3 regions of the Solibacillus sp. FSL H8-0523 genome follow, and region 3 is predicted to be linked to each of the others. Evidence: predicted binding sites of a transcription regulator. Region 3 holds the regulator's gene; each other region holds the start of a gene.
The links. The regulator LexA, encoded in region 3, represses DNA repair genes until DNA is damaged. The targets are predictions, from matches to a motif close to CGAACATATGTTCG.
Positions count from the first base shown of each region.

Region 1: addB (helicase-exonuclease AddAB subunit AddB) is a predicted target of LexA. The motif match lies at 1,732-1,745, and genes of this name have one in related genera.
Region 2: ruvA (Holliday junction branch migration protein RuvA) is a predicted target of LexA. The motif match lies at 1,187-1,200, and genes of this name have one in related genera.

Region 1 is NZ_CP150291.1:652,416-655,700, reverse strand. It holds gene addB (helicase-exonuclease AddAB subunit AddB) at 1-1,689, opposite strand, end outside; gene NSQ62_RS02995 (TVP38/TMEM64 family protein) at 1,982-2,599, opposite strand; gene NSQ62_RS02990 (PDZ domain-containing protein) at 2,756-3,285, opposite strand, start outside.
Region 2 is NZ_CP150291.1:2,919,185-2,922,469, reverse strand. It holds gene NSQ62_RS14620 (LysM peptidoglycan-binding domain-containing protein) at 1-305, shown strand, start outside; gene NSQ62_RS14615 (phosphotransferase) at 293-1,132, shown strand; gene ruvA (Holliday junction branch migration protein RuvA) at 1,254-1,874, shown strand; gene ruvB (Holliday junction branch migration DNA helicase RuvB) at 1,890-2,885, shown strand; gene queA (tRNA preQ1(34) S-adenosylmethionine ribosyltransferase-isomerase QueA) at 2,907-3,285, shown strand, end outside.
Region 3 is NZ_CP150291.1:2,802,533-2,805,817, reverse strand. It holds gene NSQ62_RS13960 (5'-3'-deoxyribonucleotidase) at 1-73, shown strand, start outside; gene NSQ62_RS13955 (gamma-glutamyl-gamma-aminobutyrate hydrolase family protein) at 277-993, shown strand; gene NSQ62_RS13950 (gamma-glutamyl-gamma-aminobutyrate hydrolase family protein) at 990-1,688, shown strand; gene lexA (transcriptional repressor LexA) at 1,733-2,356, opposite strand; gene NSQ62_RS13940 (LysM peptidoglycan-binding domain-containing protein) at 2,516-2,866, shown strand; gene NSQ62_RS13935 (recombinase family protein) at 2,853-3,285, shown strand, end outside.

The DNA of each region.
Region 1 (3,285 bases), 2.0 Mb from region 3:
AGCGATTTCTTTATCGCCAAACATGAGGTCGAACTGCTCTAAAATATGCACCCAGCCATTCCACGCTTGTTCATGCTCTGTCGCCTTTTGCATGGCTGCCGTTTTTTCTTCCTGCTCCTGCATTTTCACGAGCTTTTTATACACCTCAAGCTCGTCCATAAATTCATACAATGCCACAACAATGTCACGGCCTGTTACATGTCCTTTTAGCTTATGCTGTAGCTTTGCAACCGGTTCTCGAATTAAATCACGCGCCGATTTCAGTAGTGCTTCATGCTCCTCTTCGTCCTTTGTTTGCACGGTATTCATCTTTTCAAGTGACTTAAAACGACGGTAATGCCACACCTCGTCATTAAACCAACGATCATGCACAATCCCCTTTGCAATGACAAAGTTCTCTAAAATATCCGCACGGTCACGCATCGCGGCTAAATTTGCATTGTACGGGAAATAAAGGTCAGTTTTTACACTGCGGAATACCGGTTCATACTTCCAATTTGACGTGAGAATTTCTAAAACTGAACGACTAAATTCGATTAAAGGATGGTACAGCATCGCACGTTTTTCATTCGAGAAGTATGGAATTTCATATTGCGTAAACGTCGTCGTAATAATCGGATCATAGACATCTGCTTGGCGATACATAATCCCGATGTCTTGATAGCGCAAGCCTTTTTCGACAACGAGCTTTTTAATTTCCTGGGCAATACCTTGTACTTCTGCACGCGGATTAACCCCCTCTAAAATTTTCACGTTTCCTAATGCCTCAATCGGCTTCACAAATGGCTCATTAAAGCTACGCTCAATTTGCTGTAAATCACGATTCTTACTACGGAAATTTACCTCTAAATGCATACGCGGCTCTTCCTCAATATCAAGGCCATGCTCTAATCGTAATTTTGCTATTTCATGCTTAACTTTGTCGTAGGTCATCGCCGCACGGTAAAACGTGGAACCATCCAGCATATCTGAAGACGGATGATCCATCGGCAACACTAATGTCACACGCTTCGCATAAATTAACAGCTCTTTTAAAATCGCAAACTCCTGACCATTAAACGACACAAAACCATCTAAATATACATGCGTATTGCGTAAGCTTTCCATTTTAGGCATACGCTCTAACAGTAACGGGAAGTAACCATCCCCATCGATATACTCTGCTCCAATGCGCTCCTCTAGTTGCTGTAATATAATTTCAATATCATGCATTTTATGTAGCAGCACTTCACTTGCACCATTCACACGTAATGCGTCCATTAATGGTTTAAGCGATGGAAGATCAATATTGTATTGACTAAATTCCTTTAAAATTTGCTCGACTTCCTTTGTAAATCCGCGCTTCCCAGCTGCTTGCTTGAACAGTAAAAACTCCTCTTGATGCTCTTCTAAAATGCGACGTAGCAGCATGCGATACCCAGTGTTATCAATCCGTTCACGTGCAATCCCACCCTCGTTTTGCAGTACAAACCACGCTAAACGTTTAAACGTCATGACCTGTGCGCGCATCATGCCTTCAATGTCATAATTATTAGTCAGCTCATACTCGGTTGAAAACGTCATTTGGTCCGGAACTAAAATAAAAATCGGATGGCCGAGTAAATTTGTTTTTAAATCCTCTACAATTTCTTCATGAATAAAAGTCGATTTCCCTGTCCCTGCTCGTCCTGAAATCACACGTAACGTCATCGCCGACACCTCACTTTTTTTAAGTATCTTTATTATATAATAAGAATACATGTTCGCGCACTTTATCCTATAGGAAAAGCGCTAAATCGCCCTTTAAGCCCCGATTGGTCAAAACGCATGTGACATGACCGACATGACTCACATCGTGTGAGCCTCAGACATTGCAGGGCCTGACGCAAAAGTAAATGCTACACCACTTTTGCAGGAGGCACCGAAATGTCCTAGGGGCTGGCGCTTTAGCCTAGACATAGCAAAGAAAAAACGTCACTATTTAATATAGCGACGCCTAAATTTACTGCTTATTTGCTCGTGCATTGCGTAAATCTCGTTCTACACGTTTATTCATCAGGTGTTCAATCCATTTCCCTAACAGCCAAATCCCGACAATAATCAGACACGATACGATAATTTTCATCGGCGAACTTACAACCGCGCGTAAGTCACTACCTAAATAACTAATGAAAAAAATCATCACCGGCTTAGAAATGAGTAATGTCAAAAAATAATAGTTCTTTTTTAAATTCGATAAGCCTGCCACACTGTTGACCACAACCACTGGCGTAAATGGTAAACAGAGTAGAACAAACAGCGGTGTAAAGCCGCGCATATCAACCCATTGAATCAGCTTTTGCACTTGGTGTTGCGCTTTTATTTTTTTAAATAGTCGATGGTTGCCGAATTTGCGGATGATTAAAAAGAATAAATACGAGCCCGCTACGGTCGCTAGCCACGATAACATAAAGCCCCAAAACAACCCATAAGCTCCCGCATTCGCAACAACCACGACAAACAATGGAATAAACGGTAAAAACGCCTCAATCGATGTTAGTAAAACACTAAACCAAGGCCCCAATAATTTATATTTTTCAATCAATAATTCAACATTCGCAATACTAACCCAATCTAACATAACTCCCACTCCTGTTAAGAACGACAAGCTTTCTACATGCATTCATAAAATTCAAATAACGAATAATACGTTTATAGTATCATACTTTACGAAGTCGAACAGTGATAAACATAATGCACAAAAAAAGAACCCCACAATGTGCGAGGTTCCACTTACTTAACGGACAATTAATAGCCCAATTTTATGATTATCTTCACTGTGTACAACATGCTGGGTCAAACGAATTTCACCGCTATGATCGAGCACCTCTAAACGACAATGTGCCGCATTAATTTGTAAGGCGCTGTACAGTTCGTCTTCGGTTAAAACAAGCTGACCGTTAACTTTCTTAATAACTTCCCCAGCAATTAAGCCCATCTTCTCTGCTGGCGAATCCGGTAACACACTGGCAATCATGATTCCTTTTTCACTGCGAATCACCGCATAACTGTTCCGGTCCTCTGAGCGACTATAGTAAACGCCAATAACCGTACGAGAAATTGCACCCAGCGCTAATGCCGCTGCACCGAGTACCGGTACAAAATAAGCAAGTAAACCAACAATCAATACCAATTCACCGATTAAGACAATGCTACCCCCCATTTGCGGATAAACATACATCGGTAGCTTTTGTCGTACCATTTGTTGAAAACCAATGACAAACGGGAAAATAATTAGCGAAAATTGCTCTGCGCCAATCGTAAACT
Region 2 (3,285 bases), 120 kb from region 3:
CAATGCCACAAATGCAACAAATGCCAATGCAACAAATGCCACAAATGATGCCGGTACAGCCATGTCCGCATTGCCACAAGATGCCCGTAGAAGAGCCGATGCGTATGCTACCAGCGATGCAAGAAGAATCTCCTGGTAAAGAAATGATGTGCGATGATAATGATCAGCAAGTGCGCCAATATTATGAAGAAATCCATCAGATGATGTGTATGCCCCAACCGTGCTGTCACCCACAAATGATGCCGTACAATACATTTCCAATGTCACAAATGATGCCTCACAACCAAAGATCATGGCACATGTAATTAAAGAAAATTGCTGGAAGTGGGATGCAAAAGACGGCGCCTATTTTATGAAATACTACGATGATTACTTTCTTGCCCAAAAAGTAACGTTTGTACATGAGCAACTGGAAAAACAGCAATTTAAGTACCATATTCCACTTGAATGGAACGAAGATGCTCATATATTAAAACAGCGTTGGTTTGAAGGGAAAAGTGCAGATTACCGGAAAGTGAATGATCAAAAGAAGGTATTAAAGGCACTGCAAGCTCTGCATGAAACAAAAAACCAAATCAACTGGCAACAACACGATGTTTTGCCAATTTATGATTTGCATCAAAAATGGCAACGACGATTTGAACGATTTGTTGAAAATGAAGTGTTATTAAAAGAGTTACTTAGTCATCATTACAATGAAGTTGTCCGTGAGGCGGCACATACATTGAATCAACTGGCACTGTTCAATGCTCATGAATCCATGACAATCTTACATGGGGACGTTGTGCATCATAATAGTATGATATCTAATAGAGATGTAGTGCTTGTTGATTTTGATTTGGCAGCTCTAGGGGAAGCGTCAGACGAGTTGATTTTGTGGATGCACCGGGTGTTGTCACAAACGAATTATGATTTAGTTAAATTAATGAAGGATCATCCGTATTTACAAACAGCGCGGCATAAACTGGTCTATTTAAATTTCCCAAATGAGATTATGCGCGAGAGCCTGTTTTATTTAAAATTAAACGAGCGTCAAAAGCTTGCATGCTATCCGTTTATTCAATCGATTGTCGCGGAATGGCTTCACTATAAAGAAACACTAAAAAACACGATTCAAACCATGACACATTAGAATATGGTACACTAGAAAAGACTGTCGATTAGACAGTCTTTTGTTGTGAACAATGCAACATATGTTCGGTGAAATCCGTCTGTTTATGCTATACTAAAGCAAGAAATGTGAGGGATGAACGATGTATGATTATTTAAAAGGACAAGTGACACGCATTACGCCAGAGTATATCGTGTTAGAGCAGCAGGGAGTTGGCTGGTTGTTATATACGCCAAACCCGTATGCCTTCAGAACATCAGCAAGCGAGCAGCAAATTTTCGTATCGATGCAAGTGCGTGAAGACGCGCAAAATTTATACGGTTTCCATAGTTTAGAGCAGCGTGAATTATTCAAAAAGTTAATTCAAGTTTCAGGCATTGGGCCAAAAGGGGCACTTGCGATTTTAGCGAGTGGTAATCCTACGTCCGTCATTCAAGCGATTGAAATGGAAGACGAAGCGTTTTTAATTCGTTTCCCAGGTGTGGGTAAGAAAACGGCGCGTCAAATGATTTTAGATTTAAAAGGCAAGCTCGATGTGCTACTTGATACCGTATTGTTACCGAGCGCGGAAGATGAGTTACCGTTATTTGGGGTCAATCCGAATAAGCATGAGCTTGAAGAGGCAATGTTAGCGCTAGTTGCACTTGGTTACTCAGAAAAAGAGCTGGATAAAATTAAACCACAGCTTGATGAGGATGATCAGCTTCAGACAACGGATGCTTACATTAAACAAGCATTAAAACTATTATTAAAATTGAAATAAAGTGAGGTGAGAACTTTGTCAGACCGCGTACTTTCAGGACAGGCGACGGATGCTGAAGAGCAATTCGAGTTATCACTGAGACCACAACGCTTGGCACAGTACATAGGCCAAGATAAAGTAAAGGACAACTTAAAAATCTTTATTGAAGCCGCAAAGATACGCCAAGAAAGTCTTGACCACGTTCTCCTTTATGGTCCACCAGGTTTAGGGAAAACAACATTGGCGGTCGTTATTGCCAATGAGATGGAAGTTAGTGTGAAAATGACGAGTGGTCCTGCGATCGAACGTCCAGGCGATTTAGCCGCCATTTTAAGCTCACTTGAAGCAGGCGATGTATTATTTATCGATGAGATTCATCGTCTGCCTCGAGCAATTGAAGAAGTGTTGTATTCGGCAATGGAAGACTTTTGCTTAGATATTGTTGTTGGTAAAGGTCCCGAGGCACGTTCCATTCGTCTGGAGTTACCGCCGTTTACATTAGTAGGTGCAACGACGCGAGCGGGTGCGCTATCTGCCCCGTTACGTGACCGCTTTGGCGTGTTAGCACGCTTAGAATATTATGATGAAGAGTCATTAGCACAGATTGTGATCCGTTCGGGTGAGCTATTCGGTGTTGAGTTAAATGAGCAAGCGGCATACGAAATTGCGCGCCGTTCTCGTGGGACCCCGCGTATTGCCAATCGGTTATTAAAGCGCGTACGTGATTTTGCGCAAGTATTAGCCGATGGAACCGTTTCAGAAGGTCTTGCACAGCAGGCACTTGAATTACTACAGGTCGATCCGCGTGGGTTAGATCACATTGACCATAAACTTATGCAGTCAATGATTGAACGCTTCAGCGGCGGTCCGGTTGGTTTAGATGCACTTGCTGCATCAATCGGTGAAGAGCGTATTACGATTGAAGATGTGTACGAGCCATATTTACTACAAATTGGCTTTATTCAGCGCACACCTAGAGGCCGAGTTGCCACAAACCTTTGCTATGACCATTTTGGCTACGAACAAGTATAAAAGAAAAAGGAAGTTTTGAACGTGAGAGTAGAAGATTTTGATTTTCATTTACCAGAGGAATTAATTGCCCAAACCCCATTATTAGACCGTACTGCGAGCCGATTAATGGTTGTGAATCCAAATTCACTTGAGCTTGAACATCACAAGTTCGGGCATATTTTAGATGAGTTCAACGAAGGGGACTGCCTTGTCTTAAATGATACACGTGTATTACCCGCTCGTTTAATGGGCGAAAAAGAAGGCACTGGTGCTCATATTGAGCTACTATTATTAAAGCAAATCAATGACGATGAGTGGGAAACATTAGTGAAGCCTGCAAAACGCGTGAAAGTCGGCACGGTTGTTACATTTGGCGAAGGTCTTTTAAAAGCAACATGTACAGGCGAGTTAGATCATGGTG
Region 3 (3,285 bases):
AGAAGAAGGTTATAAACGCGTGCATAACTGGAAAGAGATCAAGGCGTACTTTGTCGAACAACTACAAAAATAAGTTCTAGGATGAATCCGGTTGTATGGATTCATCTTTTTAGTGGATAGGAAAGTATAACTTTTTCAAGGAAATCCACATAAGAAAAGACATAATTTCGCGCTATTTGGCGCGAAATGTGTTTTTCTAATTTTAAGTCGTGTCATCTCCTGTTATAATTTGAATAGTTTGAATAATTATCATTTTCTGTAAAGGGAGATAGAGAGATGAAACCGGTAATTGGCTTAACGATGTATGACATTGATAAAAAATTAGATATCAACAATGCCTATTTAGATTCAATTGAAATTGCAGGTGGGATTCCGATCTGTTTACCTAATGCGACGGAAGAAAACGTGGATGCTTTATTAGACCGAGTGGACGGTATCGTTTTAATTGGTGGCGAGGATATTGATCCAGAGCTATTTGGCGAGGAGCCACATCCAAATATCGGTCGTGTTGTACGTAAGCGTGACGACAGTGACTTATTGTTGATGAAGCGTGCATTTGAGCGTGATCTACCAATCTTAGGTGTGTGCCGCGGGATGCAAATTATGAATGTCTTTTTTGGGGGTACAATACTGCAAGATATCCCGTCGCAAGTTGAAGGGGCAATTGGTCATAAGCAAGCGTCAAAGCGTGGTGCACTCGCACATAGTGTAGAAGTATTAACACCAAAAATGAAGGTGATTTTTGAAGATGAGGTGTTTCGTGTTAACACGTTCCATCATCAATCAGTAGGGGAGCTCGGTGAAGGGCTTATCTTATCTGCTGTAGCAAAAGATGGGGTCATTGAAGCGATGGAACATGAGGATCATCCATATTGTATTTCCGTACAATGGCACCCAGAAGAACTTGCGCCAATAGGCAATATTCATGCGCAGCGCCTATTTTCAAGCTTTGTAGAGGCATGCCAAACGTCATTAGTAGGAGGAAAACCATGAAACCACTTATTGGTTTAACAATGCACCCAGTTGAAGGCAAAATGGAAATTAATAATACGTATATTAATGTGATTAAACGCGCGGGTGGGATTCCTCTTTGCATTCCGTATTTAGATGAAGAAACGGTAGATTCTGTAATAGATAGTTTGAATGGTGTGTTATTAATTGGGGGCTATGATGTCAACCCACTTATCTATGGCCAAGAGCCACATCCAAAGCTTGGTATGGTCATTGATGAGCGTGATCAAAGCGAGATCTTAATGGCGAAAAAAGCATTTGAACGCAAGATGCCACTACTCGGGATCTGTCGCGGGGAACAAGTAATGAATGTAGCTTTTGGCGGTACATTATATCAAGATATTGATACACAAGTAGAGCATGTGTTGAAGCATACACAGGCTTCAATGCGTCATGAATTAACGCATACAGTCGAACTGTTCCCATCAAAATTACAGCAAATTATTGGCCAAGATTCGATTTTAACGAACTCTTTCCATCATCAAGCGGTTGATGCCATTGCGCCAGGATTTTTATTGAATGCACGTGCAAAAGACGGTGTAGTAGAAGGGATCGAACATCCCGAGCATCCATATTGTATCGGTGTTCAGTGGCATCCGGAAGGGTTACAAAATGATATACCGTCTGATAAATTATTTAAAAGCTTTATAGAAGCAGCGATTCACTATAAAAGCTAAAAAAAATCCACTATCATAATTTGCTGATAGTGGATTTTTATGGATTAGTGAACGTTTCGATATAAACCTACTACTTTACCTAAAATTGATACTTGATTTACAAGAATAGGATCCATTGAGCTGTTCTCAGGTTGTAGACGGAAATGTGTTTTTTCTTTATAGAAACGTTTTACCGTTGCTTCGTCTTCCTCTGTCATCGCGACAACAATTTCTCCGTTATCTGCAGTAGATGTTTTCTTCACGATTACATAGTCACCATCTAAAATGCCAGCTTCAATCATCGATTCACCCATAATTTCAAGCATGAATAATTCATCTTCTGCTGCACCGTACTTATCTGGTAAAGGGAAGTATTCTTGAATATCCTCAATTGCTGAAATCGGTAAACCTGCTGTGACTTTCCCGATTAATGGCACATGAATGACACTTGATTTAGAGACAATTAAATCGTCCTGATCTAATACTTCGATTGCGCGTGGTTTGGTAGGGTCGCGACGAATAAGCCCTTTACTTTCTAAACGAGCTAAATGCCCGTGGACAGTTGAACTAGAAGCTAAACCTACAGCCTCACCGATTTCACGCACTGAAGGGGGATAGCCTTTTGAACGAACTTCCTCTTTTATAAAAGCTAGAATTGCTTGTTGCCTTTTAGAAATTTTTTGTGTCAACGAACTCACCTCTTTATATTGCTATTTTCTTAGATACAGTATAGCAGTATGCGAACAGAAATGCAAACATAGGTTCGAGAAAACAGTTGACAAAAACATATGTTCGTATTATTATGAGAACAAACATTCCGAACATACATTCTTAAAGGGGTTTATACGATGAAAAAATTTAAATTAAACAGCTTCACATCAACGTTATTCGCATTTTCTGCATTACTGTTCGTATTTTTACTGTTAGATGATGAAAAAATTGAAACATACGAACACGTAATGATTGAACAAGGTGATACTTTATGGTCGTTAGCTGAAACATATCGTGGTAAAATGGCTAAGCACGATTGGATCAACTTTGTAAAAAAAGAAAATGGCTTACGCGATGAAAAAGTTGTCTTTGGACAAATTTTAGTCGTACCGGTAGAGAAGGAATCTTACTATATTGCCAATCTAAATCAAGTTGAATCATCGGAAGACAAGACAGTTAAGGTAGCGAGAAATAATGAATCAAACTAAAGCAGTACTCTATTGCCGTGTTAGTACAGAAAAAGACACGCAAGAAACCTCTCTTGTTCGTCAAGAGGAGGAATTAAAACGCTATGCGAAATCGTTAGGTTATTCAGAGCTTAGCGTCTATAAGGATCAGCATAGTGGCTATGAGGTAGACCGTGATGGCTTACTTGATATGCTTGATTTTATGAAAGAAGAAAATATAAAGGCCATATTCGTACAAGATGAAACACGTTTAGGACGTGGCAATGCACGAATGGCGGTTCTGCATTTGATTCAAAAATACGAAGCAACCGTTTATACGCTAAACGATGCAGGACCAATAGCATTAAATGAGATGGATACGATGCTACTCGAAATTTTAGCCATCGTAGAAGAATATCAACGCCGTATGCACAATGCGAAAATTCGCCGTGGTATGCGAC